Regions from separate parts of the Streptomyces sp. NPDC058051 genome, predicted to be linked through region 1. Evidence: riboswitches for the same ligand, from Rfam matches in the RefSeq annotation. Region 1 holds a riboswitch; each other region holds the start of a gene.
What was found. A riboswitch is a leader RNA that binds a small molecule or an ion and turns the genes downstream of it on or off. The one in region 1 is predicted to bind cyclic di-AMP.
Positions count from the first base shown of each region.

Region 2: another riboswitch for cyclic di-AMP. It lies ahead of ACFVUT_RS34140 (NlpC/P60 family protein); the one in region 1 lies ahead of ACFVUT_RS27360 (M23 family metallopeptidase).
Region 3: another riboswitch for cyclic di-AMP. It lies ahead of ACFVUT_RS29910 (M23 family metallopeptidase); the one in region 1 lies ahead of ACFVUT_RS27360 (M23 family metallopeptidase).

Region 1 covers NZ_JBHVRW010000020.1:107,054-110,322, forward strand. The annotation lists gene ACFVUT_RS27355 (M16 family metallopeptidase) at 1-1,209, shown strand, start outside; cyclic di-AMP (ydaO/yuaA leader) riboswitch at 1,600-1,766, shown strand; gene ACFVUT_RS27360 (M23 family metallopeptidase) at 1,780-2,604, shown strand; gene ACFVUT_RS27365 (GntR family transcriptional regulator) at 2,882-3,269, shown strand, end outside.
Region 2 covers NZ_JBHVRW010000034.1:47,724-50,992, forward strand. The annotation lists gene pcrA (DNA helicase PcrA) at 1-1,281, opposite strand, end outside; cyclic di-AMP (ydaO/yuaA leader) riboswitch at 1,539-1,704, shown strand; gene ACFVUT_RS34140 (NlpC/P60 family protein) at 1,703-2,848, shown strand; gene ACFVUT_RS34145 (hypothetical protein) at 3,104-3,269, opposite strand, start outside.
Region 3 covers NZ_JBHVRW010000024.1:112,505-115,773, forward strand. The annotation lists gene ACFVUT_RS29905 (PP2C family protein-serine/threonine phosphatase) at 120-1,280, shown strand; cyclic di-AMP (ydaO/yuaA leader) riboswitch at 1,619-1,771, shown strand; gene ACFVUT_RS29910 (M23 family metallopeptidase) at 1,783-2,973, shown strand; gene ACFVUT_RS29915 (aldo/keto reductase) at 3,224-3,269, shown strand, end outside.

The DNA.
Region 1 (3,269 bases):
CTCGACGGCGTGGCAACGATCATGTCGCGGGCCCTGTCCGAGGGCACCGACAAGCACACCGCCGAGGAGTTCGCCGCCGAGCTGGAGCGCTGCGGCGCCACCCTCGACGCGCACGCCGACCACCCCGGCGTCCGTGTCTCCCTGGAGGTCCCTGCCTCCCGGCTGGCCAAGGCGCTCGCCCTGGTCGCCGAGGCGCTGCGGGCGCCTGCCTTCGCCGACAGCGAGGTCGAACGGCTGGTACGCAACCGGCTCGACGAGATCCCGCACGAGCAGGCCAACCCGGCCCGGCGCGCCGCCAAGCAGCTCTCCAAGGAGCTCTTTCCGGCCGAGGCCCGGATGTCGCGCCCGCGCCTGGGCTCCGAGGAGACGGTGGAGCGGATCGACTCGGCAGCCGTGCGCGCCTTCTTCGACGCCCATGTCCGGCCCTCCACGGCGACCGCCGTGGTCGTCGGCGATCTCACCGGCATCGACCTGGACGCCCTGCTCGCCGACACCCTCGGCGACTGGTCGGGGGACTCCGCGGAGCCCCGGCCCGCCCCGCCGATCACCGCCGACGACTCCGGTCGCGTGGTGATCGTGGACCGCCCGGGCGCGGTGCAGACGCAACTGCTGATCGGCCGGATCGGCGCCGACCGGCACGACAGCGTGTGGCCGGCCCAGGTGCTGGGCACGTACTGCCTGGGCGGCACGCTGACCTCCCGGCTGGACCGCGTGCTGCGCGAGGAGAAGGGCTACACCTACGGCGTACGGGCCTTCGCCCAGGTGCTGCGGTCGTCGGCCCCGGATTCCGCGTCGGGGGCGACCGGCGCGGCCATGCTCGCCATCAGCGGGTCGGTGGACACGGAGTCCACGGAACCGGCGCTGAAGGACCTGTGGACGGTCCTGCGGACCCTGGCGGCCGAGGGACTGACCGACGGAGAGCGTGAGACGGCCGTGCAGAACCTCGTGGGTGTCGCACCGCTGAAGTTCGAGACGGCGGCCTCGGTCGCGGGCACCCTCGCCGACCAGGTCGAGCAGCATCTCCCGGACGACTACCAAGCACGGCTGTACACCCGGCTCGCGGAGACCGGCACGGTCGAGGCGACCGCGGCGGTGGTCAACGCCTTCCCGGTCGACCGGCTGGTCACGATCCTCGTCGGAGATGCGGCGCGGATCGAGGAGCCGGTCCGGGCGCTGGGCATCGGAGCGGTGTCGGTGGTCGCCGGCTGACGGTCGGTCCGCCCCGGCCGCGGTCGCACCCGCCGCGGCGCAGGACGGTGTCCGGCCCCGCGGCGGGCTTCGGCCGACCGGCCGCGTTGTCGTGTGTGGCAGTCCACCCGTGGGCTGTCACACACGACAGCGAGCAGGCCGGGCGCGGACCGCACCCGTCGGCCGACCGATTCGCCGACCGGCTATGTATCGATATGTCAGCACATAAGGAAGACCCCTGTGAGGCAGATCTCGCCGGGGTCTTCTCTTTTGTCCTCTTTTGGTGGAGAGGTTGCCTGTCTGCCCTGTGGGATGCGCTACAAAACGGCCTGTCCGTTTGGTGAATGAAAGTGCCCCCGCTTAGCGTCGGCTGGGCTGTCCGCCACTCGTATGCCACATCCGTGACGTACCGGGCAGCCATCGCCGAGTCCCCGTCAGGCGCGAGCCTGGGGAGCCGGGGACCCACGCAGTCCCTGGGGTGAATCGGATGTCTGAGCCTCGGTGAGGCCGGGGCGTCCGTAGGAGACCTTCCTGCTCCGAACCCGTCAGCTAACCCGGTAGGCGAGAAGGAAGGAAAGGATCAGCCACTTCATGGCGTTCACCCGTGCCACCGGGAAGCATCGTGCCCCCAGCCGGCTGACGCGCGGCAGCGCGAAGATCGTCGGCGTCGCGACGCTGGCCACCACCGGCGTCATCGGCGGCATGGCCGCCCCGGCCGTTGCCGCGGACTCCTCCACCGGCGAGACCGGACTGAGCCAGGTCATCGCCATCGAGAGTGCTCTCGCCGAGCAGATCGACGCCCAGGCCGACGCGCAGCAGCGCCAGGCCGATGCTGCGGCGAAGGCGAAGGCGGAGGCCCAGCGGAAGGCTGAGGCCGAGAAGAAGGCGGAGGCCAGGAAGAAGGCCGAAGCGAAGAAGAAGGCGGACGCCTTGGCCGAGGCGCAGCGCGCGACCGAGGCGCGGGCCGAGAAGGTCCGTGCCGCCCGGTCCGCCGAGCGCACCCGCCTGGGTTCCTTCCAGCTCCCGGTCGCCGGTTCGTACGTCACCACCGGGTACAAGTCCAGCGGCTCGCTCTGGTCCTCCGGCAGTCACTCGGGCATCGACTTCCACGCCGCGTCCGGCAGCTCCGTCGTCGCCGTCGGCGCCGGTACGGTCGTCGAGGCCGGCTGGGGCGGTGCATACGGCAACAACATCGTGCTCCGGATGACGGACGGCACGTACACGCAGTACGGCCACCTCTCCTCGATCGGCGTCTCCGTCGGCCAGAGCGTCGGCGCGGGGCAGCGGATCGGCCTCTCCGGCTCGACCGGCAACTCCACCGGACCGCACCTCCACTTCGAGGCCCGCACCACCCCGTCGTACGGCTCCGACATGGATCCCGTCGCGTACCTGCGCGCCCACGGCGTCAACGTCTGACCGACGCGCGCCGCACGCAGCACCCCCCAAAGGCCCCGGCAGCAGCTCGCCGGGGCCTTTGCCGTCCCCGGTCTCCGCGCCCGCCCGCAGTGCCTGCGCCCGGGTCTCCGTGCTCGGCCTTCGCGCCCGCCCGCAGTGCCTGTGCCCGGAACCGTCCTGCGGCCAAAGATATTCACGAATTTCCACCCGGCATCGGAAATTCGGCCGCCTTGCAATAGAGTCGCAGAAGAGGCGTCGGTCGGCCGCGTTTCGCGGGGATTAAGGCGGAGGTTCGGATATGCGCATTCCGGCGCATTCGGTATGCACGGCGATCCGTGACGACATCGTCTCCGGTGTCTTCGAACGGGGCGGCCGACTCACCGAGGAGTTGCTGGCGCGTCGTTACGGGGTCTCCCGTGTCCCGGTGCGGGAAGCGCTGCGCACCCTGGAGTCCGAGGGCTTCGTGGTCACGCGCAGACATGCGGGCGCCTGTGTCGCCGAGCCCACCGAGCAGGAGGCCGCCGACCTCCTGGAGGTGCGGATGCTGCTGGAGCCGCTGGGCGCCGCACGCGCCGCTCAGCGTCGCACCGAGGCGCATCTCAAGGTCCTGCGGGGTCTGGTCAGGCTCGGCCAGGAGCGTGCGCGGCGGGGCGAGGGGGAGGACCTGCGCTCGCTGGGCGGCTGGT
Region 2 (3,269 bases), on a different contig from region 1:
CTGCGCGTTCGTCCGGTAGAAGATCGCGACGTCGCCCGCCTTGGCGTCACCGGCGTCGGTCAGCCGGTCGATCTCGTCGGCGACGAACTGTGCCTCGTCGTGCTCGGTGTCGGCGACGTAGCCGGTGATCCGGGCGCCCGTGCCGGCGTTCGTCCAGAGGTTCTTGGGGCGGCGGCTCTCGTTGCGCTCGATGACCGCGTTGGCGGCGGACAGGATCGTCTGCGTGGAGCGGTAGTTCTGCTCCAGGAGGATCGTGGTCGCGTTCGGGTAGTCCTCCTCGAACTGGAGGATGTTGCGGATGGTCGCGCCTCGGAAGGCGTAGATCGACTGGTCCGCGTCACCGACGACGCACAGCTCGGCGGGGGCGTCGCCCTCGCCGGCCGGGCCGACCAGTTCGCGTACGAGGGTGTACTGGGCGTGGTTGGTGTCCTGGTACTCGTCGACCAGGACGTGCCGGAAGCGGCGGCGGTAGTGCTCGGCGACGTCGGGGAACGCCTGGAGCAGGTGGACCGTCGTCATGATGATGTCGTCGAAGTCGAGTGCGTTGGCCTCGCGCAGCCGGGACTGGTACATCGCGTAGGCCTGGGCGAGGGTCTTCTCGAAACCGTCGGCAGCCTGGCCGGCGAAGGTCTCCTCGTCGATCAGCTCGTTCTTCAGGTTGGAGACCTTGGCCGTGAAGGACTTCGGCGGGAAGCGCTTGGGGTCGAGGTCGAGATCGCGGCAGACCAGGGCCATCAGCCGCTTGGAGTCGGCGGCGTCGTAGATGGAGAACGACGAGGTGAAGCCGAGCTTCTTCGACTCACGGCGCAGGATGCGTACGCACGCGCTGTGGAAGGTCATGACCCACATGGCGTTGGCCCGCGGTCCGACGAGCTGTTCGACGCGCTCCTTCATCTCGCCCGCGGCCTTGTTGGTGAAGGTGATCGCCAGGATCTGGCCGGGGTGCACTCCGCGCTCGGCGAGGAGGTGGGCGATCCGGTGGGTCAGCACCCGGGTCTTGCCGGAGCCCGCCCCGGCGACGATGAGCAGCGGGGAGCCCGCGTGCACCACGGCGGCGCGCTGCTCGGTGTTCAGCCCGTCGAGCAGCGCCGCGGCGTCGATCACTGGGCGGTGCGCGCCGTCGCGGTAGTACGCGTCCCTGGGCGGTGGGGGCCCGTCGAACACGCCCGCGAAGAGGTCCTCCGGCACCTCTTCGGGTGCGGAGTCCTCGGGGGGCGGCGGGGGCCCTTCCTCCGTGTGCTGGAGGCCGGCCAGGAAGCTGTCGTCAAAGAGGCTGCTCATCGCTTGTCGAGTCTAGGCCGCCGCACCGACACGCGAGGGCCGCATGGCGAACCGCACCCCGCAGACGGGCACGCAAAGAGAGCGGATCTCCACACCGGGTGAGGGATTCCGGGCTGCCGTCCGCCCTGGCCGCCCCACCGCACCCAGGTCACGAAAATGTATCGGGCATATCGAACATCGACCTTCACAGCGGCCCCACGGGTTGGCTAGCGTGCTCGACCGGGTGGTCCGTACCCCCTGAGGCGAACCACGCCGAGCGGACACCCGCGCCGAATCCGGGCTGCCCTCAGAGGAGTTCGGAACCGGGGACCCATACGCAGCACCGGGGTGAATCGGTCCATGTCCCCCACTCGGACCGTAGGGCAGCCTTCCGTTCCGCCCGAACCCGACAGCTAACCCGGTAGGCGCGCCACGGAAGGAGATGCCGGCCTTGGCGTCGCATCGCAAACCGCGCACCCGCGTGCGCACCACCACACCGGCTGTCGGCCTCACGACGGCCGCACTGGCGACCGTGACCCTGCTCTCCACGCAGAGCGCCACAGCCGCCCCCGCTCCGAAGCCCAGCGTCGAGGACGTCCAGAAGAAGGTCGACGACCTCTACCGGCAGGCGGGCACCGCGACCCAGCAGTACAACCGGGCGAAGGAAGCCTCCGCCACCCAGCGCGCCAAGGTCGACGGCCTGCTGGAGGAGGTGGCGAAGCGCGCCGACAAGCTCAACGAGGCCCGCAGGACGCTCGGCGCCTACGCCGCCGCCCAGTACCGCACCGGCTCCATCGCGCCGACCGCCACCTTCTTCCTGGCCGACGACCCGCAGTCGTACTTCGACCAGAAGCAGCTGATGAACCGGATGACCGATCAGCAGCAGAAGGCGGTCTCGGACTTCCGTACGGAGCAGGTCGAGACGTCGAAGAAGCGCGCCGAGGCGGTACGGAGCCTGGAGACGCTGACCACGGCGCAGAGCACGCTGCGCACCAGCAAGGAGAACGTCCAGCAGAAGCTGGGCGAGGCGCGCACGCTGCTGTCGAAGCTCACCGCCGAGGAGAAGGCACGGCTCGCGGCGCTGGAGCGCAAGAAGGAGGAGGAGGCCAAGCGCAAGGCGGCGGAGCTCGCCAAGCAGCAGGCCGCCGCCAAGGCCGAGGCGGAGCGCAAGGCGGCGGAGGCCGCGAAGGAGGCGGGCTCCGGCAGCGGCACCGGAACCGGTGCGGACAGCAGCGCCACCACCAAGGCGGAGAAGGCCCTCGCCTTCGCCGCGGCCCAGATCGGCAAGCCGTACGTATGGGGTGCGACGGGCCCGTCCTCGTACGACTGCTCCGGGCTCACCCAGGCGGCATGGAAGGCCGCCGGCGTCGACATCCCGCGCACCACCTGGGACCAGGTGGAGATAGGTACCCGGATCGCGACGGCCGATCTCCAGCCGGGCGACCTCGTCTTCTTCTACGACGACATCAGCCACGTCGGCATCTACAAGGGTGACGGGATGATGATCCACGCACCGAAGCCGGGGGCGAATGTGCGCGAGGAGTCGATCTACTACATGCCGATCTACGGCAGCGTGCGCCCGGCGTAGCACGCGGAGCACCTCTGCCCTTGTCCTTCTACGGACCTCGGGGCGATCCCTGTCCGGGCCCGAGGTCCGGGCGGGGCCCGAAGTCCGGGCGGGAGCCGAAGTCCGGGCGACGGCCGAAGTCCGGGCAAGGGCCGAGGTCCAGGAAGGGCCCACGGCCCGGTCGAGGGCCGACGCCCGGGCAGGGACTCAAGACCCGGTCAAGAGCCGACGTCCGGGCAGGATCCAGAGCGCCCGGAAGGACGACGCGGGCCGGGCTCAGGTCCAGAGCGTGGCGATGAAGATGTTGACGAGCGTCAGCCCGCCCACCGCCGCGAAGGCCCCCTTGTCGACCTTCTCCTCGTCCCGCTTGATGTAGACGAGCGCGAGGATCACGACCAGGAACAGCAGCTTGATGCCGATCTTGATGTTGTTCACCTGATGA
Region 3 (3,269 bases), on a different contig from region 1:
TGCGCCACGTGCGCACCCCATTGGCCGATGACGATTCGCCGCACGACGTCGCTCCGGCGAGCCTGGGAGTGGGCGCGGTACCGTCCGCAGCCGCGCGTGTACCGGGCAGGAGAGCACAGGTGGGGAAGCGGCTGAAGCGGCGTGGTGGACACGGCGAGGACAGCGGAGCCCTCACCCGGCGGTTCGTCCGCAAGCTGCCCGCCCTGATGATCATCGGCGGAGTGGTGTTCGACGCCTTCACGCCGCCGACCTTCACCGCCATTCCGCTCTTCGTGGCGGCGCCCCTGATCGCGGCACCCTTCTTCTCGCTGCGCAGCACCATCCGCACCGGTATCGCCGCGACGCTGGCCGTCATCGTGCTGCGCGTGTACAACAACAAGCTGCCGTTGGTCGTCCCACTCATCGAACTGCTCACCCTGGTCACCGTCTCGGTCCTCGCGGTCGTGATCAACACGGTCGTGCGGCGCGGCAACGAGCAGCTGGCTTCCGCGCGGGTCATCGCGGAGACCGCCATGCGGGCGGTGCTGCCGAAGCCGTCCGACCGGATCGGCGGGCTGCATGTGGCGGCGCGGTACGAGGCGGCGCAGGCGGACGAGTTCGTCGGCGGTGACCTGTTCGCCGTGACGGACACCCCGCAGGGGGTGCGGCTGGTGGTCGGGGACGTACGGGGAAAGGGGCTCGACGCCGTCGAGTCGGTGGCGGTGGTCATCGGGGCGTTCCGGGAGGCGGCCGAGCAGGAGCGTTCGCTGGAGGGTGTGGCGCAGCGGCTGGAGCGGGCACTGGCGCGGGAGGGGACGCGGGGCGGGCTGGATGCCGTCGAGGGCTTCATCACCGCGGTACTGGCCGAGATCCCGTCCGGGGTGAACCGGGTGCGGGTCGTCAACCGCGGTCACCCCGAGCCGATCCTGCTGCACTCGGACGGGGCACTGGAGGTGCTGCGGCCCACGGCGCCCGCGCTGCCGCTCGGGATGGGGCTGGGGGCGTGGCCCGACCGGGCCGACGAGTGGGATCTGCCGGCCGGGACGACCCTCCTGCTCTACACCGACGGTCTCTCCGAGGCGAGGGATACCGAGGGAGTCTTCTACGATCCGGCGGCCCGGTTGCGTGGACGGATCTTCCCGGGGCCCGAGGAGCTGCTGTCCGCGCTGACCGATGACGTACGGCGCCATACGGGGGGCGAGACGACTGACGACATGGCGCTGCTCGCGGTCATACGGCCCGCGGAGGGGCAGCCGGACCGGCGCAGGACCGTGAGGATCGTGGGCGTGGACGAGATGTGACGGGCGGGGGCGGGGGGCTTGTGGGGCGTGCGGGTGTGGGGGTGGCGGTGTCGGCGGGCGTTTAGTGGGGTGCGCGTCGTGCGGTCCGGCGGTGACATCGGCACGCGATGCCACCGTGCGTAATCGAAAGGCGTCGCTCCGCATAACAGTTGACGCAACGTCAGAAACCCGGTAGTGGCTGAAGGGTAATTAACTCATCCAGTTACGCGCGATTTTGTCCAGTAAAGTCCAGGCCAAAGACGTGAACGATCAGTGGGAACGGCTTGGAATCAGGCCCGTGCGTCTATTAACGTTCGATAACGCAGCGCGGTCGTCCCAGCCGTCGTCAGTGGCGGCACCGTGCGCGAGCGCCGAATTCCGCAAGGGAACCGGGGAACCACCTACATGGGGTGAATCGGACACCTGTGTCTCGTGAGAGGCAGTGGCGTCCGTAGGAGACCTTCCTGCTCCGAACCCGTCAGCTAACCCGGTAGGCGAGAAGGAAGGAAAGGAGTGCGCCCCCGTGGCGTCCAACAAGCCTGCCCCCGAGTCCCCCTCGCGCTTCAACCCCGAGTTCGGTTCCGACTTCGGCGCTGACTCTGGATCAGGATGTGGTTCCGGTTACGGAACCGCCGGGACGGGAACGGCGTTCGGCGCCGATTACGGCACCGGGCCCGGCGGCTTCAACCCCGAGTTCGGCGGCGACCTCCGCGCCGACGAGCATGGTGAGCCCGCCCGAAGCTGGGACGAGTGGAACCCCACCGAGGAGTCCGTCCGCCCCGTGCGCGGCAAGCACCGCGTCGCCAAGCAGCGCAACGGACTTGCCCGTAGCTCCACGGTGCTCGGGGTCGGCGTCATCGCGGCGGTCGGCGCGGGCGGCATGGCCAGCGCGCAGAGCAAGCCGCCGGTCTCCATCTCCCTTCCCGACGCCATCACGAACAACCTTCCCGACGCCAAGTCCCTTCCCGGTGTGGGCTCCCTGTTCTCCGGCGAGTCCGAGGCCGACAAGGCCGAGATCGCCGCCGCTGCCGCCCCGCTCACCACTGCCGGCCTCACCGCGGTCGACGCCGAGCAGGGCACGACGGACGCCGGCGAGGCCCTTCGCGCCCGCATCCTCCAGCAGGCCGAGCAGCAGCAGGACGCCGCCGACGCCGAGGCCAAGGCGGCTCAGGAGAAGGAGGCCGCGGAGAAGGCCGCCGCCGAGGCCAAGAAGCAGCAGGACGCGGCCGAGGCCAAGGCCGCCGCCGAGAAGAAGAAGGCGGAAGAGGAGGCCAAGGCGAAGGCCGAGGCACTGCGGCTTGCCAAGCTGGCCGCCAGCTACGCCATCCCGACCTCCTCGTACACGATCACCTCGACGTTCGGCCAGGCCGGCTCGATGTGGTCCTCCGGGTACCACACCGGTCTCGACTTCGCGGCGCCGACCGGCACCCCGATCAAGGCCATACACACGGGCACCATCACGTCGGCAGGCTGGTCCGGTTCGTACGGCTACCGCACGGTGCTGGAGCTTGAGGACGGTACGGAGCTGTGGTTCTGCCACCAGTCCTCGATCGGCGTGAGCGTCGGGCAGAAGGTCACCACCGGTGACACCATCGGACGGGTCGGCGCGACCGGCAACGTCACGGGCCCGCACCTCCACCTGGAGGTCCACACCCCCGACGGCACGGGCATCGACCCGATGGCCTGGCTGCGGGACAAGGGCCTCACCCCCTGATCGGCCGACCCGCCCCTCCCCACCCGCGTGATCCGAACCGGTTCACCGGTTGTTGAACTCCGGCAGTCCTGACGCTCACCCCCCGACGTCAGGGCTGCCGGTTCTGTCGGAGTCGAGGCCGCGGTGTCCGGTTCTGTCAGAACCGCGGCCCGGGGCCGGGGCCCGGCGCAGGGACTCGACGCCCGGTCGGCAGTGGAACGGTCACCCGTGCGTCGGAATAGCGGAACAGCCGGAATTCGTTATGCCGCTTATGACTTCTCTTCGCAAGCTGGGCCCTTCCGATCTCCAGGTCTTCC